DNA from 3 places in the Streptococcus sp. Marseille-Q5619 genome. Region 2 is predicted to be linked to each of the others. Evidence: riboswitches for the same ligand, from Rfam matches in the RefSeq annotation. Region 2 holds a riboswitch; each other region holds the start of a gene.
What was found. A riboswitch is a leader RNA that binds a small molecule or an ion and turns the genes downstream of it on or off. The one in region 2 is predicted to bind thiamine pyrophosphate.

Region 1 (3,275 bases), on a different contig from region 2:
ATGGCTGTGCAGAATTAGACTGGATAACAGGGACAGGAGACTTGGTTGGAGCCTTGACAGCTGTTTTTCTCAGCCAAGGAAAGACTGCATTTGAAGCTTCGTGTTTAGCAGTTTCTTATTTCAATATTTCTGCTGAGAGAATAGTTGTTCAAGGACTGGGATTGGAAGATTTTCGCTACCAAGTACTCAATCAGCTTTCGCTCCTCAAAAGAGATGAAAACTGGCTAGATGCTATCAAAGGAGATGTTTATGAATAGAGAGGCGCTTAGACTGTATCTGGTAACCAATCGCTATCAAGATTCCGTGGAAAGCTTTCTTGAAAAGGTTGAGACGGCCTGCCGTTCAGGGGTTACCATAGTCCAATTACGAGAAAAAAATCTCACAACCAATCAATATTATCAACTGGCAAAACAAGTCAAGGAAATAACAGATGCTTATCAGGTACCCTTGATCATCGATGATCGGTTGGATGTTTGTCTTGCGGTTGATGCAGCAGGTCTGCATATCGGAGATGATGAATTACCCGTTTCGGTTGCCCGACAAGTCTTGGGACCTGAAAAAATCCTCGGTGTCACCGCTAAAACAATAAAAAGAGCTCTGGAAGCAGAAACATCAGGTGCAGATTACTTGGGGACAGGAGCCATTTTCCCAACCACGACCAAGGAAAATGCGCCCATTACTCTGATATCGACCTTGAAAACAATTTGCCAAACGGTTGCCATTCCAGTAGTTGCTATTGGAGGCCTGACTTCAGAGAACATTGACCAGCTTATGGGCACTGGCATAGCTGGTGTAGCTGTTGTACGTGATTTGATGCAGGCAGAAGATATTGAGGCAAAAACGCAAGCCTTTTTAACAAAGTTGGATGACATTATTTCCTAACTAATACTCGATGAAAATCAAAGAGCAAACTAGGAAGCTAGCCGCAGGTTGCTCAAAGCCCTGCCTTGAGGTTTTAGATAAGACTGACGACGTAGTTTGAAGAGATTTTCGAAGAGTATAAAAACTCTCTAATTCCCTTAAAGTGGGAACTAGAGAGTTTTTTCTTAATCTTTAAAAGTTGTATGGTTGACTGGGCCAGAACCATGACCAAGTTGAGGAGCATCTTGGATGGCTTTCGTAATAAAGGCCTTGGCCTTATCAACTGCCTGATAGAGAGTTTTGCCCTTGGCTAGTTCAGCCGTAATCACTGCAGCAAAGGTACACCCAGTACCATGGGTGTGACAGGTTTGAATTCGTGGGCTTTCCCAGACAAATTGCTCATCCTTGGTAAAGAGGAAATCTTTAGCACCACCTTCGAGATGGCCGCCTTTGACAACAACAGACTGAGGACCAAACTCTTTTAAAATCAGGTGACCGGCACGCTGCATGTCTTCGGGGTCATGGATTGAAAAACCAACAATCTCTTCTGCCTCAGGAAGATTTGGCGTAATAATAGTTGCTAGAGGTAGTAAGTTTGTTTTGAGATAGTCTCTAGCACTTGAGTCGATCAAGGCATCTCCGCTAGTCGCTACCATAACTGGATCTAAAACATAGGGACAATCCAGCTTTTTAAGATAGGGCTGGATGATTTCCATAATTTCAGTAGTTGCTAACATCCCAGTTTTTACAGCCTGAGGTGGAATATCCGAAAAGACACTGTCCAATTGGGCTTTCAACATTTGAGGAGAAACGTGCTCGATCAATTGAACGCCTCTGGTATTTTGAGCGACAAGACTGGTTACAACAGCCATTCCATAGACATCTCTCGCTTGGAATGACTTTAAATCAGCCATAACGCCAGCACCGCCACTAGGGTCAGTCCCTGCAATGGTCAAAGCAACGGGTAAATAAGTCATCTAAAACCTCCCAACCAACTGAAGTTTGTATTCTTAAGAACAAGCTGGTCTGTTTTAGAAAGGTAATAGAAGACTGCTAGTCCCCATTATCATTTCCACTTCCATCAGCTAGCATTACCTAGATTGAGTCAAAGGGTCTAACAGTTGTTAATCTCAGCTTTACGCACCCCTAGTGGTTGTTTTCTTTTTTCTTTAGTATAGCATATTTTTATTGTTTATATAGTAATATTTGACTGCAAATCCTTTATCAAATGGTTAAAATTCAATTTTTCAAAGAAAAGATTGATTTTATAATTGACAAACGTAGATTTTGATAGTATACTAATAACTGTAATTGACAAATGTAGATTTAGGAGGTGTGATTATGCAGATTTCAGATGCAGAATGGCAGGTCATGAAGATTATTTGGATGCAAGGAGAGCAGACCAGTACGGATTTAATCAGGGTTCTGGCAGAGCGGTTCGACTGGTCCAAATCGACCATTCAAACTCTTTTGGCTCGTTTGGTTGAGAAAGAGTGTCTGACAAGGAAAAAAGAAGGCAAGTCCTTTGTCTATTCAGCCCTTTTAACTTTGGATCAAAGTCGGGATTTACTTGTCCAAGATATCAAGGACAAGGTTTGTTCTCGTAGGATTAAGAACTTGTTGGCTGATTTGATTATGGAATGTGATTTTACTCAGGCTGACTTGGAAGACTTGGAAGCTGTGATTTCTGAGAAGAAATCAAGCGCTGTAACAGAAGTAAAATGTAATTGTATGTAAAGGAGACGTCATGTTAAATAGTATTGTAACCATTATTTGTATTGCCCTTATCGCGTTTATCTTGTTTTGGTTTTTCAAAAAGCCTGAAAAATCTGGACAAAAGGCCCAGCAAAAAAAGGGCTACCAAGAGATTCGCGTGGAAGTCATGGGAGGCTATACGCCTGAGTTGATTATTCTCAAGAAATCAGTGCCAGCCCGTATTGTCTTTGACCGTAAGGACTCTTCACCCTGTCTGGACCAAATTGTTTTTCCAGATTTTGGTGTGCATGCGGACCTGCCTATGGGGGAAGAGTATGTAGTGGAAATCACGCCTGAGCAGGCTGGAGAGTATGGTTTCTCTTGTGGCATGAATATGATGCACGGTAAGATGATTGTAGAATAGGAGAATGATATGACTGAAATTGTAAAAGCAAGTCTTGAAAATGGTGTTCAAAAAATCCGTATCACGGCAGACAAAGGCTACCATCCAGCCCACATTCAACTGCAAAAAGGAGTTCCTGCTGAGATTATCTTTCATCGTGCTACTCCTTCAAACTGTTATAAGGAAATTCTTTTTGAAGAAGAAGGCATCTTGGAACCAATCGGCGTGGATGAGGAGAAAGTCATTCGTTTTACACCTCAAGAATTAGGGCAACATGAATTTTCTTGTGGCATGAAGATGCAAAAGGGAAGTTATA
Region 2 (3,275 bases):
CAGATTTTCGAGAGATAATTCCAGATGTATTGTGTTCTACGATAGCTGCAACGGCAGTAATTCCTGCCCCTTTTTCCAATTTTTTAGCCATGTAGTCTTGGAAATAAACTGCAAATGGTGCCTTTCCGTTGATAACCAAGTCAGAAGAACTTTCTTCTGGTGGCAATTTCAAATCAACATCCACTCCAGCTTCTTTGAAATAACCTTTTTCCTTGGCAACATAAAGCCCTGTGTGGTTGGTATTTGGTGTCCAGTCTAGGATAAAGTCAACCTTCTTAAGTTCTGCCTCTTTGTTGTCTTTAGAAGCAGTTCCTTGACCACAGGCCACAAGCACAACAGCTACAAGAGCTGTTACAAGCGTTAAAAACACTTTCCATGTTTTCTTCATTTCAATTTCCTCTTTTCTTTTTCAGAAACATTCTAATTCTACGAACGTTTCCATTTAATAACATATTTCTCGCTGATATCGACCAACTTCATACCCAGAAGGCTGATAATCGATACCAGAATAATAATAGCAAACATGGTATCATACTGAAACAGTTTCTTGGACTGAATCATGTAGACACCTAGTCCTTCAAATCCTCCCAACCACTCAGATACCACGGTTGTGATAAAGGCATAGGAGACACTGACCCTCAGACCTGCATAAAAGTAAGGCAGACTGACTGGAATTTTAAAATGCCACAGGATTTGCCAAGGCTTGGCCCGCATCAGACTAAACAAGGTCAACATATCCTTGTCACAATGCCTAAAACCGTCCAAAATACTAACGATGATAGGAAAAGTTGTCGTCAAAATAATCAAGACAATCTTGGGCAGAATCCCATAACCTAGCCACAAGACCAAGATAGGAGCTATAGCAATGGTCGGAATGGTCTGAACGACCACCATCATAGGGTAAATCAAGTCATTGAGCCAAGTCAAACTGTCCATGAGCACAGCCATGAGACAGGCAATCAAGACTCCCAAAATTAGACCTAGCAAAGCCACTCTCAAGGTCGCCCAGCTATGGTACCAGAGAAATTCTCTATCACGAACAAAGGCCTGAAGAATTTCAAAAGGTGTCGGCAGGATAAACTTGGGGAGAAGTTTAAGAAAACCTGCTAACTGCCAGATTGACAAGACCCCCAGAAAGCCCAATAGACTAATGTGTCGTCTCAGTATACTTTTCAAGTTTCTCATCAATACTTAAAATCTCTCCTACATTTATTTTGACATTGGCAAAGACATTATCTGCCTCCTGCCCTGCCACTTCCAGCGCTTCTTTGAGAATGCGCATGAGCTCATCAAACTCCCCTTCCAAGACCGTTTCAAATGGTGTCACCACTATGGTCACTTCTTGAGCTTGTAGATAAGCAATGACTTGATCGATAACAGCAATCCGATCAATCCCCTGTGCTAGGGGTAAAACTTGCAAGGCGATGCTTGCTTTCATAAAAACCTCCTCTTCTCGTTTTCCTTTGACAAAAAGAAAAACCTTTACCATATATGGAAAAGGTCAAGAATAGACTAAGTATCGTTCCCTCCGCTGGCATTACCCAGATCAGGTGCGGTCGAAGTTTAACACTTCCTCTCAGACTGTACACAGACTCCCATATATTATATGGATATATGATAGCGCAAATTAAGAAAAATGTCAAGGAAACTGCTTACAGAAAAGAGCAGGAAACATTTCCTACTCCAATTTTCTATACTCGTTCTCCATCACTGTTTACTCTGTAGCCATCCACCGCCGTATTAACAGCTAAGACACCTGAAGAGTAAGAATAATACCACTTACCAGAAACTTGATACCAGCCTGTTTTCATTGCCCCTGAACTATCCAGATAATACCACGAGCCATTTTCCTTTAACCAGCCTGTCTGCATTTCACCAGATGATTTCAAATAATACCAGCTAGAACCATCTTTCAACCATCCCGTTGATTTAGACCCATTTGATTTAAAATGATACCAACTACCATTTATTTTCTTCCAACCGACAGTCGATCCATTATTTGAGCTATAATTAGAGCTATTCCCTGATTGGTTCTGATAATTTTGTGAAGAAGTCACTCCCTCTAGCTGGATATAACGACGACTTCCGTTATAAGCTGTATAACTCAACCACTTGTATCCATCTTTTTCGAGAATTTGATCATAATGAACCTTCTCCCCAGGATAATAGTAATCAATCGCAGTTGCGCTAGCTAGTGGCTGATTTTTGATAGCAGACTTAGACTTGAAATAATGTGTTCCTCCTGTTGAAACTGAGGTTTGACTATTCCCAACACTGCCACCAGCTAAATCTTTAAAATGAATAAATCCTGTCATCGTATTTGCTTTTATAATTCGTTTATTATAGGCTTCTGTATAACCATAGTTATATTCCTCGATCTCAATCTGATCTCCCATTACATTTGACACCCAGGCAACATGCCCATAAGTTCCTGCAGTAGACCAAGCAATAGAGCCAATCGCTGGTCTATTATCGACACGATAACCTTCACGACGAGCACGATAGCCCCATTCATTCGCATTTCCATAAGCCCTTGGAATCTCAAAACCATTGACATTACTCAAACGAAAGGCTGCAAAAGAAGTACACTGACGAGAATACATGCGCCACTGATCAATCTCCTGGCTCCCATTTTTATAATAAACAGGATAATCATCTCCACGCGCAATCGATCCATTTCCTCCAGAATAGGCATATACACTATCACTCGCTGCTAACATCAATCCTACTACTAAAAAAGGAACAACCTTTTTAGCTGATTTTCTGAAAGAAAACCTTGTCTCTGTTACTTTAAACGGTAAAATTTTCATTCTTCCTCCTTGAAAATAATATAAATCGAAGATTACCTTCACTTAAACTATTCGGAGAAAAAAGAAAAAGTGAGAAAATTTCTCACTTTAGTCCAGATAATGAATTAGATTTTTTTCTGTAAGGATATCTGAGTAAGTAAAGGATTCAACGTAAACATTAGCCTGTTTATCTCCTTCCACATTCCCAAATTCCACAATAAATAGGGATGGATAAACTTCAATTAACTTACCCAATCTATTTTTTTGACGCTTACGCCCATTTTCCAAGGTCATTTCAATTACATGACCCTCATGTGCCTTGATTTCCTCTTTGATTTTTTTCATCTTAGCTACATCTGTAAATGCATCTGTCATTTTATGCCTCCCTTTTTGAGATACTTGAAAATTTATTGTATTCTTTTTGGAAAATCAATTCCACTGTTCCACGAGCTCCACTACGGTTTTTCTCGATAATAACTTCCACCT
Region 3 (3,275 bases), on a different contig from region 2:
TCAGAGGAAGGGATTTGAAATACTTCCCTTAGTTGTCCAACTCTTAGCTCCACCATATGGTCGATATAGGCTTCATAATCAGATAAATCATGGTCGCATAAAATAACTGTCTTCCCATCAAAGACCAACTCTTTTAGAATCTCCAAGATTTCTATCCTACTCTTGCGGTCAATGGAAGCAAAGGGCTCATCTAAGAGATAGACCTTAGGATTCATAGCAAAGAGAACAGCCAAAGCAGCCTTTTGCTTTTCTCCACCTGATAAGTGATGGATGGGACGGTGCAAGATGTCCTTGCAACGACATTGCTGGACAACCTCTGCTATTTTAGAATCAATTTCCTGAACGGGATAGCCGATATTCTCCAAGGTAAAAATCAGCTCCTCAAACAAGTTCTCCATGGTAAATTGATGATTGGGATTTTGAAAGAGAATACCAATCGTTTGGACACGTTCGATGATAGAAAGCTGACTGACTTCGCTCCCATCTATCAGTACTTGACCGCTATAGGGAAGAGAACTAACTTGGGCAATAACTTGAAAGAGGCTCGATTTTCCAGACCCACTGCTCCCAACTAACAAGGTAAAAGCTTGCTCATGAAAAGTAAAATCAAGCGGTTCCGAAAAAATTGGGGACTGAATCGCTCGTAGTTCCAGCCCCATCTATGCCTTTCCTCCAGTTGCAAACTGATGATAGAGTTTGACAATGGCACGAACCAAAATGGTACAGAAGAAATAAACAGAAATAAAACGTACCACAAGCAAGGAAAGGACAAACGGAAGTGAAAAGGCGTAGTAACCTAACTTAATGTATTCATAGATAAAGCTAACAAGCGTAATCCCAATACTATTAGCAGTTAGAGAGAGCCAACTTTCATAGCGATTTCTAGTTACGATAAAACCAAGTTCACTTCCCAAACCTTGAACCAAGCCGGACAAAAGGGCACCTAGACCGAATTGGCTACCATAAAGGACTTCAGCAAGCGCAGCTAGCACTTCTCCAATCGTTGCACTTCCGACTCTCGGAACAAAGATGGCAGCAATGGGCGCAGCCATACACCAGAGTCCAAAAAGGATTTCATTGGCAAAAGCCTGTAAACCAAGAGGTGTTAAGAGTAGGCTGAGAATATTATACACATATCCTGAACCAACGAAAACCCCACCAAAAAAGATAGACAAGAAAGCAAGCAAGATAACATCTTTTAACTGCCATTTTTTCAACATAAAAAAACTCCTTTTTTTAAAGAAAAGTGGGGCACTCAAGGTGAGCTACCAAAAGGCTTTATATCACCTTCATCCAGTTTCGTAAAAGAAAAAACTCTAATTACAGATAGAAATTAGAGTTTAGCTTACAAGATTAGACCGTTCTTTTCGACATACGAAAAAAACATTTCACATTTCCCTTCGCCAGTCTTAACTGTATCAGGTTCAATGGGTATCATCTCAGCCTAAAGCACCCCAAATGTCTTTATTATTTAATTATGTGATTATTATAACACACATTTTATACTAGTTCAAGAAATTGAACTGAAAATATAGCCTTGCACTCACAAAGACAGCAGATCTTTCTTGGGTTAGATCTATATCTATTGTTCACTCATTTCCCGAACAGTTTTTTCTATATTTTTTGCATACGATATTGCTGAAATGATTGAAACGCCGTCAACATTGGTCTTCATAATGTCTTTAATATGTTGCGTCTGTATCCCACCAATTGCAACTAAGGGCATTTGTGGCAATAGTTTTCTCATCAATTTAAGACCTTCATAACCTATAGCACCACCAGCATCATCTTTTGACTGGGTATCAAATACAGGACCAACACCAACATAATCTACATATTCAACTTTTGACTGTTGAAATTCTTTCTCGTTTTTTATAGAAAGACCAATTATTTTATCTGGCATCAATTTTCTAATTTCATCAACTCCAAGGTCATCTTGTCCTACATGTACGCCATCAGCGTCAATTTCCATCGCCAAATCAATATCATCATTAACAATAAACGGAACATTGTATTTTTTACAAAGATCCTGTAGTTTAATTGCTACTTCGACTTTTTCTTTACCTTCTAAGGCTCCCTCCCCTTTTTCACGAAATTGAAATAAGGTTATACCACCTTTTAAGGCTTCCTCAACGACTCTATATAGATCTTTACCTTGGCAAGTAGTCGTTCCACAAATAAAATATAGTTTTAGTAATTCTTTATGAAACATTTTACTTCACTCTTTTGAATTCCTTTACATCTTCATCTGTAATCTCATATAAGGCATTTATAAATTCAACTTTAAATGTCCCAGGAAGATGCCCATTGGGGCGTTTTTCTGCCATTTCTCCAGCGATATTGTAAACCAACATTGCTGTTTCTAATGATTTCAATTCTTGACCTTTTTCAAGTCCGATAAAGCTTGCTATTACAGCACCTAATAAGCATCCTGTCCCAATAACTTTTGGCATCATGGCACTACCATTATGAATCGTTACCACTTCTCCATTAACAGCAATCGCATCAACTTCTCCAGTCACTACTATTGGAATATGAAACTTAGCGTTGGCTGCTAGAGCAATCTCATCAATATTATCTACGCCCGCACTATCTACTCCTTTAGATGCCACATTTATTCCTACTAAAGAGGCAATCTCGCCAGCATTTCCTCTAATCGCTGCTAGTTTATAATTGTTGATTAGATCATCTGCTACTTTTTTTCTATATTCTCCTGCTCCACAGGCTACAGGATCTAAAACTGCTGGGACATTATATTTCTCTGCAATTTTCAGAGCAGCTTGGTATAAGTTCCAATTTTCATCCGTTAAAGTCCCAATGTTAATCAATAATCCTCCAGCATATTTTAATAGATCTTCTAAGTCTGCTGGGTACTCGCTCATAGCTGGTGAGGCACCCAGTGCTACTAATCCATTTGCTGTGAAATTTTTTACTACATCATTGGTGATGCAAATGACCAAAGGTGCTTTTTCTTTTAATAATTTTAAACTTGTCATATTGAAATCCTTCCTTTTCACTTTATACGATCTACTGATTTCGATTTATCTCTATCTTTAGTTGAGAATTTTTTTCAGTTACATTGAATGATTTACCTCGTCAAATTTGTCAGTACCCTGAACTTTCCCTAGACATCGTAACCAATATCAAAAAAGGCTAATTCTAAAGAAACTGCTTGATTCCAGCGTTGCTGAAGTTCTGTCAAATCTTCTCTACCTTTCCCAACACGATTGAGTTCGTCAATAAGAAATTGAACCCACTCTGCAAAGAAAGGACCT

Region 1: another riboswitch for thiamine pyrophosphate. It lies ahead of thiD (bifunctional hydroxymethylpyrimidine kinase/phosphomethylpyrimidine kinase); the one in region 2 lies ahead of OC530_RS08350 (thiamine-binding protein).
Region 3: another riboswitch for thiamine pyrophosphate. It lies ahead of OC530_RS02380 (ECF transporter S component); the one in region 2 lies ahead of OC530_RS08350 (thiamine-binding protein).

The regions. Positions count from the first base shown of each region.
Region 1 covers NZ_CAMPPO010000002.1:240,798-244,072, reverse strand. The annotation lists gene OC530_RS02355 (hydroxyethylthiazole kinase) at 1-257, shown strand, start outside; gene thiE (thiamine phosphate synthase) at 250-882, shown strand; gene thiD (bifunctional hydroxymethylpyrimidine kinase/phosphomethylpyrimidine kinase) at 1,047-1,838, opposite strand; TPP riboswitch at 1,922-2,019, opposite strand; gene OC530_RS02340 (CopY/TcrY family copper transport repressor) at 2,203-2,598, shown strand; gene OC530_RS02335 (cupredoxin domain-containing protein) at 2,609-2,980, shown strand; gene OC530_RS02330 (heavy metal translocating P-type ATPase) at 2,990-3,275, shown strand, end outside.
Region 2 covers NZ_CAMPPO010000006.1:88,797-92,071, forward strand. The annotation lists gene OC530_RS08340 (ABC transporter substrate-binding protein) at 1-388, opposite strand, end outside; gene OC530_RS08345 (ABC transporter permease) at 427-1,185, opposite strand; gene OC530_RS08350 (thiamine-binding protein) at 1,148-1,438, opposite strand; TPP riboswitch at 1,507-1,609, opposite strand; gene cbpD (choline binding-anchored murein hydrolase CbpD) at 1,692-2,810, opposite strand; gene OC530_RS08360 (Veg family protein) at 2,898-3,164, opposite strand; gene dnaB (replicative DNA helicase) at 3,166-3,275, opposite strand, start outside.
Region 3 covers NZ_CAMPPO010000002.1:247,230-250,504, forward strand. The annotation lists gene OC530_RS02375 (ABC transporter ATP-binding protein) at 1-659, opposite strand, end outside; gene OC530_RS02380 (ECF transporter S component) at 660-1,220, opposite strand; TPP riboswitch at 1,379-1,467, opposite strand; gene thiE (thiamine phosphate synthase) at 1,583-2,212, opposite strand; gene thiM (hydroxyethylthiazole kinase) at 2,214-2,996, opposite strand; gene OC530_RS02395 (TenA family protein) at 3,125-3,275, opposite strand, start outside.